DNA from 4 places in the Bradyrhizobium sp. INPA03-11B genome. Region 4 is predicted to be linked to each of the others. Evidence: predicted binding sites of a transcription regulator. Region 4 holds the regulator's gene; each other region holds the start of a gene.
The links. The regulator HrcA, encoded in region 4, represses chaperone genes, less so after heat shock. The targets are predictions, from matches to a motif close to GTTAGCACTCNCNNNNNGNGAGTGCTAAC.

Region 1 (2,201 bases), on a different contig from region 4:
ACGGCCGCGACCTTCAGACCACCGCGGAGGCGGTTCACGACGAGCGTGGCGAGGGCCTCGCCTTCGACGTCTTCAGCGACGATGACCAGCGGCTTGCCGGTCTGCACCACGGCCTCGAGCAGCGGCAGCAGCTCGTTCAGCGAGGAGAGCTTCTTCTCGTTGATCAGGATATAGGCGTCGTCCATCTCAACGCGCATCTTGTCGGCGTTGGTGACGAAGTAGGGCGAGATGTAGCCGCGGTCGAACTGCATGCCCTCGACGACGTCGAGTTCGGTCTCGAGCGACTTGGCTTCCTCAACCGTGATCACGCCCTCGTTGCCGACCTTCTTCATGGCGTCGGAGAGGAACTTGCCGATTTCGGCATCGCCGTTGGCGGAGATGGTGCCGACCTGGGCGATCTCCTCGTTCGAGGTGACCTTCTTGGAGTTCTTCTGGAGATCCGCAACGACGGCTTCGACCGCGAGGTCGATACCGCGCTTCAGGTCCATCGGGTTCATGCCGGCGGCGACCGACTTGGCGCCTTCCTTCACGATTGCTGCGGCCAGCACGGTCGCAGTGGTGGTGCCGTCGCCGGCCGCGTCAGCGGACTTGGAGGCGACTTCGCGCACCATCTGGGCGCCCATGTTCTCGAACTTGTCCTCGAGCTCGATCTCCTTGGCGACGGTGACGCCGTCCTTGGTGATGCGGGGAGCGCCGAACGACTTCTCGAGCACCACGTTGCGGCCCTTCGGACCGAGCGTGACCTTCACCGCATTGGCGAGGATATCGACGCCGCGCAGCATCTTGTCGCGCGCGTCTACGCCGAATTTGACTTCTTTGGCTGACATGGTTGATTTCCCTGAGTTTGATGTCTTCTCGCCCTTGGCGGGGCGCTCGGCAAGCGCTCCTCAGGGCGAGTGGTGCGAGCGGTTGGACTAGGCGGCCTTCTTGCTGGAAGACACGTCGGTGAGAACGCCCATGATGTCGCTCTCCTTCATGATCAACAGCTCCTGGCCATCGATCTTGACCTCGGTGCCCGACCACTTGCCGAACAGGACGCGGTCGCCGACCTTGAGGTCGATGGGGATCAGCTTGCCAGCTTCGTCGCGGCCACCCGGGCCAACGGCGATGATTTCACCCTGTGAGGGCTTCTCTTTAGCTGTATCTGGTATAATAATACCTCCAGCAGTCTTCTCATCTGCGTCGATGCGCTTGACCACGACGCGGTCGTGAAGTGGACGGAAATTCATGCAGCCCTCCTAACTGTGTATACGGGTTGATCATTTCTGAATTGTTAGCAGTCGACGCTAACGAGTGCCAACGAAGGCGGAACTGAAATAGGAGAGGGTTTTTCGGGGGCAAGTGTTCGTAACAGAAAAAGATCGGATGCTGCGCCACCAGATCTGGCAGTTGTGTTGACGATCATTAGCCGATCTCGACGCCAGCCGCGGACCACGTGGTCCAAGCTGTGACCGAGGCATTGAATTTCAGCAGGTTCTTAAACTCGTTGGCTTGAGGCGAGTCGGTCGTGTGCGGCACATTTCGCTCATGAGCACGTCTCCACCGATCGCAGTCCACGCCGGCGAACTCGCGTAGGCATTGAGGCGGGATGACAGGATCCTTACGAGACAGATCAGAGGCGTGCGCGCAAGCGATCCTGCCCTTTATCGAGCCCCGATCAGTAGAAACCCGGAGGACGGGCGTCGGCCTCGGGCTCCGGATCCTGGTCGGGCTCGTTACTGACGTCGGTTTCCAGATTCCTCAGCACGCTGCGGCAATATCCGGCGATGTAGTCGGAGATCTGCTTGATAGACCGCGGATTTCTTCAATGCGTTCAACTCGTCCACGACCGACGGCAGCGCATCGAGGACGGCCTGGGACAACTGTCCGACGCGGCGCCTCACCTGCGCGGCGGAGAGCTGGTTCTCCTCCGCCATGCGATTCCAGTGGCGCGCGTAGATGTAGTGCCCACGATTCTTACCCGCGATCTTCATGGCTAAATTTCGCGTGACGTCCGGATAGATGTCGCCGTTCATCACGTCGTAGAGCGGAGCCATCGAGACGGCACCGCTTGCTTGGAGGAGAAGCGAATAGTTCTTTGAATGCGCGTCAACGTTTCCGCACAGAACGTTGAAGACGAGAAAGTCGACGAAGCGGACAGCGTTGAAGGCGCCCGACTGCATTGTCCGAAGGACATCAAAGCAGTCCTTCAGGGTCGGCCC
Region 2 (2,201 bases), on a different contig from region 4:
CGACCGCGGTGTCGATGCCGCGCTTGAGGTCCATCGGGTTCATGCCGGCGGCGACCGACTTGGCGCCCTCACGGACGATGGCCTGGGCCAGCACGGTCGCGGTGGTGGTGCCGTCACCGGCGGTGTCGTTGGTCTTGGAAGCGACCTCGCGCAGCATCTGCGCGCCCATGTTCTCGAACTTGTCGTCGAGCTCGATCTCCTTGGCGACGGTGACGCCGTCCTTGGTGATGCGGGGCGCGCCAAAGCTCTTCTCGATGACGACGTTGCGGCCCTTCGGGCCGAGCGTCACCTTCACGGCGTTGGCGAGCACGTCGACACCGCGCAGCATGCGGTCGCGGGCGTCTCCGGCGAATTTTACGTCCTTGGCAGCCATTGATTTGAACTCCTGGAAAAAGTGTGGGGCGGTTGTTTGCTGTTTGTCATCGCCGAGGGGGCTTCCCCTCTCCACGCAACCGAGGTGTACCTCGGTTGCGCATTTTGATTTTGCGCAAGTCGGGCAGGCCCGACTTGCGTGGGAGAGGGTGGACGCGATGCGGGAGCATCGCGGACGGGTGAGGGGTCTGTCTCCGCGGATGGAGACCCCTCATCCGGCGCGCCTTGCGCGCCACCTTCTCCCACAAGGGGAGAAGGGAAGAGGTCGCCATGCAGACGCGGCGGCCCTCGGAGTTCGTGGGCTTACGCCAGCACGCCCATGATGTCGGACTCCTTCATGATGAGGAGCTCCTGGTTGTCGAGCTTGACCTCGGTGCCCGACCATTTGCCGAACAGCACGCGGTCGCCGACCTTGAGGTCGATCGGGATCAGCTTGCCGGCCTCGTCGCGGCCACCCGGGCCAACGGCGACGATCTCGCCCTGCGACGGCTTCTCCTTGGCCGAGTCCGGAATGATGATGCCGCCCTTGGACTTCTCCTCGGCATCGATACGCTTGACCACGACGCGGTCATGCAGTGGGCGGAAGGTGGATTTAGCCATGACGTTCCCTCTTGGAGGCTCGGTTTCAGGTCCGGTTCATCGAGACCGGCGTTGAATGCCGGCCCGGTCGGCGCAGGGCAGGACGCCCGGCGCATTTAGCAATCGTGGTGCGAGAGTGCTAATTGCGGGCCGGGAAATATGGCTTGGCGCAGTTTCTGTCAAGCAAACGGGTTAAGGCCTTGGTGAGGCCAATATAGGATGGTGGACCAGAAACCAAATCGTAGCGATGACGTAATTTTGTCAGACGTCATTGCTCCGTCTTAAGTTTTACGCTTGGCTGCAGGACGGGTGCGGCCGGGACATTGTCGGGGGATACATATGATCAGGTCACTCAACGCGCGATTGGTCGCACGGTTCGCGGCCGTTTCGGCGCTGACGACACTCTTGGGGGCGTGCGGCAGCATGAGCCTGCCGTCGTTGTCGTCGAACCCCGAGCCGGTGCCCTCCGAACCGGGGGTCGCCCCGGAAATGCCGGCGAGCATCCGCCCCGACGAGATCGTCGGCCGCTGGGGTCTCGCCTCGTTCCAGAATCCCGCCGACCGCGCCCGCACCGAGGCCGCCGCGCGCGGCCAGTGCAAGCAGCCTTACGTCATCGGCGCCGGCCAGAACGGCGGCGTCATCATGCATCTGGCCGACCAGGCCACCCCGCAGGAACTGCGGCTGAAGGGTTCCCCGAGCGGCAAGAACTATATCGGCCCGCCCGGACCTGTGCCCGGCGAGCAGGACCGCGAGATCATCTCGTTCGACGGAAGGGTCCTGATCACCCGCTTCGTCGACAAGGACGCCGCTACCCGCTACGGCAACATGGTCTACGTCCGCTGCGCCCCGCGGGCGTAAGAGCGAGGCTGGTCCTTCCGTTCATCCTGGAGCCGCATCGGCAGTACACCTCTCCCCTTGTGGGAGAGGTCGAATTGCATCGCCAGATGCAATTCGGGTGAGGGGTATCTCTCCACGAGTGACCCTCTCTGAGTCCGAGCTCGCGGATAGAACCCCTCATCCGGCGCTGCGCGCCACCTTCTCCCACAAGGGGAGAAGGGAAGGCCGCCCGTCATTGCGAGCGAAGCGAAGCAATCCATGGTCCCGCTGCGGCACCATGGATTGCTTCGTCGCTTTCGCTCCTCGCAATGACGGGGATGGACAGTCGGTACAAACAAAAACGCCGGCCCTTGAGGCCGGCGTTTTCGTAATTGTCTGGCGATCGCTCAGTTGAACATCGCGTCGATGTCGTC
Region 3 (2,201 bases), on a different contig from region 4:
CCAGGATCATGTGGCGGATGCGCGGCGGCTGGGTCCAGGCGCTGCCTTCCTGCATCAGCGTCTCGCCCTCGCCTTCCATGTAGGTCTTCACCCAACCCTTGAGCACATAGACCATCTGGAATTCGACGTCGTGGAAGTGCAGCTTCGACACTTCATCCGGATTGCATGGTCCTTGCAGCCGGATCACATGCGCCTGGGCGAGACCATGCGAGGCGGCTGCGATGCCGAGGTCGCGGTACTTGGCATAGGCGCGCAAGCCGTCGGCCTTGAAATCCTCTTCGCGGTGATGGCTGATGGCGACGCGCTGCTTCGGCCGTGCCTTCACCGCTGTCTTAGTTGCTGTCTTGGGCGCGCTCTTCTTCGCCGCCGAGACGCGGCCCTTGGACTTGATGGTCTTGCGCGCAGAGGATTTCTTGGCACCGGCGCCGAGCCCGGTCCATTTCTTCTTCACCGCGGTCTTGGCTGCGGATCTCGATGCCGTCTTCTTGGCCATTGTTCGCCTCCCGTCTTTTTCTGGCGGACGGAGGCTAACACAAGTCGCGCCGCGCGAGGTGGGCAAAGGCGCATCGCCGCGCCTCGCCCCCTTGCCTTGCGCCCTCAGCGGATCAATGCAGCCGGAATACGCCGTCGACGGCGCGCAGCTCGGCTGGCTTGACCAGCTTGGAATGCGCCACCGTCACCGAGAACAGCGGGCCCTCGAGCTTCTGCTGCCAGAAGGCGAGGAAATCCTGCAGCGCCGGAAATTTCGGAAACAGGTCGTAGTTCTGCCAGACATAGGTCTGCAGCAACGAGGGGTGATCCGGCATCCGATAGAGGATTTGCGCCGTCGTCAGCCCATACCCCAGCAACTGCTTCCTGAAATCGTCGGAAACAACCCCACCAACTCGCGAGACCATGCCAACCTCCTGTGACGGAGCGCATTCACATGGTGGCCGACCTCCCCGCCGGACCACCGGCAATGGATGCGCTCACATGAGAGAAATGTGACGCACGCGACTAACTCATCTCAAGCCTAAATGTTTAATAGGTTGTTGAAATTTCAAGCGTTGGCAGCAGCTTACCGCATCTGCTAATAGCCCGGCGGCCCTTCAGGGCGGCATTAAGGATGCCGAAATGCTCGTGGCAGCCGACACTTACGAGTGCCAATTTTTCTGCTAGAGGCACTTGCCCGCCGCAAAGGCTTGGCCTATCTCCTGCCCAACCAGTCTGGCACTCGCTGGGCTGGACTGCTAAAACTCCAAAAATCTACAGCATCCGCAAATGTTTAGGAGGACTGCATGAAATTCCGTCCGCTTCACGACCGCGTCGTGGTTAAGCGTATCGACGCCGAAGAGAAGACCGCTGGCGGCATCATCATTCCGGACAGTGCCAAGGAAAAGCCCTCCCAGGGTGAAGTCATCGCCGTTGGCCCGGGCGGCCGCGACGAAGCTGGCAAGCTGATCCCCATCGACGTCAAGGTCGGCGACCGCGTCCTGTTCGGCAAGTGGTCGGGCACCGAGGTCAAGATCGACGGCGAAGACCTGCTGATCATGAAGGAAAGCGACATCATGGGCGTGCTCGACGTCCCCGCTTCCAAGAAGAAGGCGGCCTAAGCGCCTCCCTCCCTCCCAGGTTAAATCTTTCAAGGAAAAACTCAGATGGCAGCTAAAGAAGTCAAATTCTCCGTCGAGGCGCGCGACAAGATGCTGCGCGGCGTCGACGTTCTCGCCAACGCGGTGAAGGTCACCCTCGGTCCGAAGGGCCGCAACGTGGTGCTCGAGAAGTCGTTCGGCGCTCCCCGCATCACCAAGGACGGCGTCACCGTCGCCAAGGAGATCGAGCTCGAGGACAAGTTCGAGAACATGGGCGCCCAGATGGTGCGCGAAGTCGCCTCCAAGTCCGCTGACGCGGCCGGCGACGGCACCACCACGGCGACCGTGCTCGCCCAGGCGATCGTGAAGGAAGGCGCCAAGTCGGTTGCCGCCGGCATGAACCCGATGGACCTGAAGCGCGGTATCGACCTCGCGGTCGAAGCCGTCGTTGCGGACCTCCAGAAGAACTCGAAGAAGGTCACCTCGAACGAGGAGATCGCCCAGGTCGGCACCATTTCGGCCAACGGCGATGCCGAGATCGGCAAGTTCCTCGCCGACGCCATGAAGAAGGTCGGCAACGAGGGCGTGATCACGGTCGAGGAAGCCAAGTCGCTCGAGACCGAGCTCGAC
Region 4 (2,201 bases):
TTTCGGCACCTATTGGCCGAAAGCGCATGAGAAGCCGCTGCCGTGAAGCCACGACAGCGCGCTTAGGTTCGCGGATTGGACGGATCAGACCGTGATGTCGGCGCTCGGTGCAGCCTTGGCGCCGCCCTTGGAGACGCCGACCAGCGCCGGACGCAGAATGCGCTCGCCGATCATGTAGCCGGCCTGCACCACCTGGACCACCGTGCCCGACGGCACCGACGCGTCAGGCACCTCGAACATCGCCTGCTGGAAGTTCGGGTCGAACTTCTCGCCGATCGGATCGAACTTCTTGACGCCGTTCTTCTCCAGCGCGTTGAGCAGCGAACGCTCGGTCAGCTCGACGCCTTCGATCAGCGCCTTCAGGCCGGGATCGGCGGCTTCCTTGGTCTCGGCCGGCACGGCGTCGAGCGCGCGCTGCAGATTGTCGGCGATATCGAGCACGTCGCGGGCGAAGCCGGTGATGCCATAGGTCTTGGCGTCGGCAACCTCGCGGCGGGTGCGCTGACGGAGGTTCTCCATCTCGGCCAGCGTGCGCAGCGTGCGGTCCTTCGCCTCGGCGAGTTCCTTGGTCAGCGCCTCGGCCGACCCCACCTCGGGATCGTCAGGCATGATGTAGGGCTTCGAGACCACGGGCTCACCCGTCGGCGCCGAATTCTCGGTGTTGTCATTGGCCCGGTTCGGATCGGTCATGGCTTGCCTTCTCGAAAACTCGCGTCGGTTCAAATCTTGGGGATTGGCTGCCCGGCATATCGTGCTTTAGGCGGCGAAAATCAAGCGCAACATACCGGTTTCGGGCACAGGGATCTCCGGTTGGGGTGAACGAAACCCATCAAATGAAAGCGAAATCCGCACCAGTCAACCGCCCAGCATCTTGCTGACGATGCGCGCGGCATAATCGACGGTCGGGATCACCCGTGCATAGTTCAGCCGCGTCGGCCCGATCACGCCGAGCACGCCGACGATCCGGCCCTGGGCGTCACCGTAGGGCGCGATGATGGTCGAGGAACCCGACAGCGAGAACAGCTTGTTCTCCGATCCGATGAATATCCGCACGCCCTCACCGCGCTCGGCGCGGCCGAGCAGGTCGATCACGCCGCGCTTGGTCTCGAGATCGTCGAACAGCGACTTGATCCGCTCGAGATCGTCGAGCGCGTGCAGGTCCTCGAGCAGATTGGCGTGACCGCGCACGATCAGCTGGCGGTCCTCGTTCTCGCCGCCGGACCAGCTCGCGATGCCGGCCGCGACGACCTTTTGCGTGAGCTGGTCGAGCTCGGCGCGATTTTGCGTCAATGCCGTCTCGAGCTCGAGCCGTGCTTCGGCCAGCGTCCGGCCGCGGATCCGCGCATTGAGGAAATTGGTGGCTTCGGTCAGGGCCGAAGATGGAACGCCCGGCGGCAGCGCCAGCACGCGGTTTTCGACCTGGCCGTCTTCGCCGACCAGCACGACCAGCGCCTTCTCAGGCTCCAGCCGCACGAATTCGATGTGCTTCAGCCGTGCATTCGACTTCTGCGTCAGCACCACAGCCGCGGCACGGGTCAGCCCAGACAGCCGCGTCAACGCTTCGCCAAGCGCCGCCTCGACGGATTGCGCACGGCCGACGGCGGCAAGCTGGGTCTGGATCGACTGGCGTTCGGCCTCGGTGAGGTCGCCGACCTGCATCAGGGCGTCGACGAAGAAACGCAGGCCGAGCTCAGTCGGCAACCGGCCGGCCGAGGTGTGCGGCGCATAGATCAGGCCGAGCTGCTCGAGATCCGACATCACATTGCGGACCGAGGCCGGCGACAGCGGTAATGCGATCAGGCGCGAGATGTTGCGCGAGCCGACCGGCTCGCCGGTCGCGAGATAGCTTTCGACGATTTGACGAAAAATGTCGCGCGAGCGCTCGTTGAGCTGGGCGAGCCCGGCATGCGGGGCAATCAGGCCAATCGGATCGTGGTGAGTCACACTCCAGTCCCTCACAATTACTGCCTAATTTGTCGATCCGGAGGGCCGGTGACAAGCGTGCATTCGGCCTTCTGGTACCGGACCAATCCGGAGCCGAAAACCCTTGCCAAAACCCTCGCCAAGACCCTTGCCGCTGCCCCCTGCCCCTCCTACAAGCACGCCCAGCCATATCTGTCGGATTTTTGGAGGATTTCATGCGGCCAAGCCGCCGTGCGCCCGATGAACTGCGCCCCGTGTCGCTGGAACGCGGCGTCGTC

Region 1: QMZ05_RS21880 (co-chaperone GroES) is a predicted target of HrcA. The motif match lies at 1,273-1,301, and genes of this name have one in related genera.
Region 2: QMZ05_RS15970 (co-chaperone GroES) is a predicted target of HrcA. The motif match lies at 1,067-1,095, and genes of this name have one in related genera.
Region 3: groES (co-chaperone GroES) is a predicted target of HrcA. The motif match lies at 1,206-1,234, and genes of this name have one in related genera.

Annotation. Positions count from the first base shown of each region.
Region 1 is NZ_JASGSR010000052.1:10,859-13,059, reverse strand. It holds gene groL (chaperonin GroEL) at 1-827, opposite strand, end outside; gene QMZ05_RS21880 (co-chaperone GroES) at 915-1,229, opposite strand; gene QMZ05_RS21875 (HipA domain-containing protein) at 1,716-2,162, opposite strand; gene QMZ05_RS21870 (hypothetical protein) at 2,189-2,201, opposite strand, start outside.
Region 2 is NZ_JASGSR010000032.1:25,975-28,175, reverse strand. It holds gene groL (chaperonin GroEL) at 1-373, opposite strand, end outside; gene QMZ05_RS15970 (co-chaperone GroES) at 676-972, opposite strand; gene QMZ05_RS15965 (hypothetical protein) at 1,291-1,809, shown strand; gene QMZ05_RS15960 (protein phosphatase CheZ) at 2,175-2,201, opposite strand, start outside.
Region 3 is NZ_JASGSR010000030.1:20,054-22,254, forward strand. It holds gene QMZ05_RS15180 (cupin domain-containing protein) at 1-493, opposite strand, end outside; gene QMZ05_RS15185 (usg protein) at 606-896, opposite strand; gene groES (co-chaperone GroES) at 1,278-1,592, shown strand; gene groL (chaperonin GroEL) at 1,638-2,201, shown strand, end outside.
Region 4 is NZ_JASGSR010000034.1:19,408-21,608, forward strand. It holds gene QMZ05_RS16605 (VOC family protein) at 1-46, shown strand, start outside; gene grpE (nucleotide exchange factor GrpE) at 85-690, opposite strand; gene hrcA (heat-inducible transcriptional repressor HrcA) at 856-1,944, opposite strand; gene rph (ribonuclease PH) at 2,139-2,201, shown strand, end outside.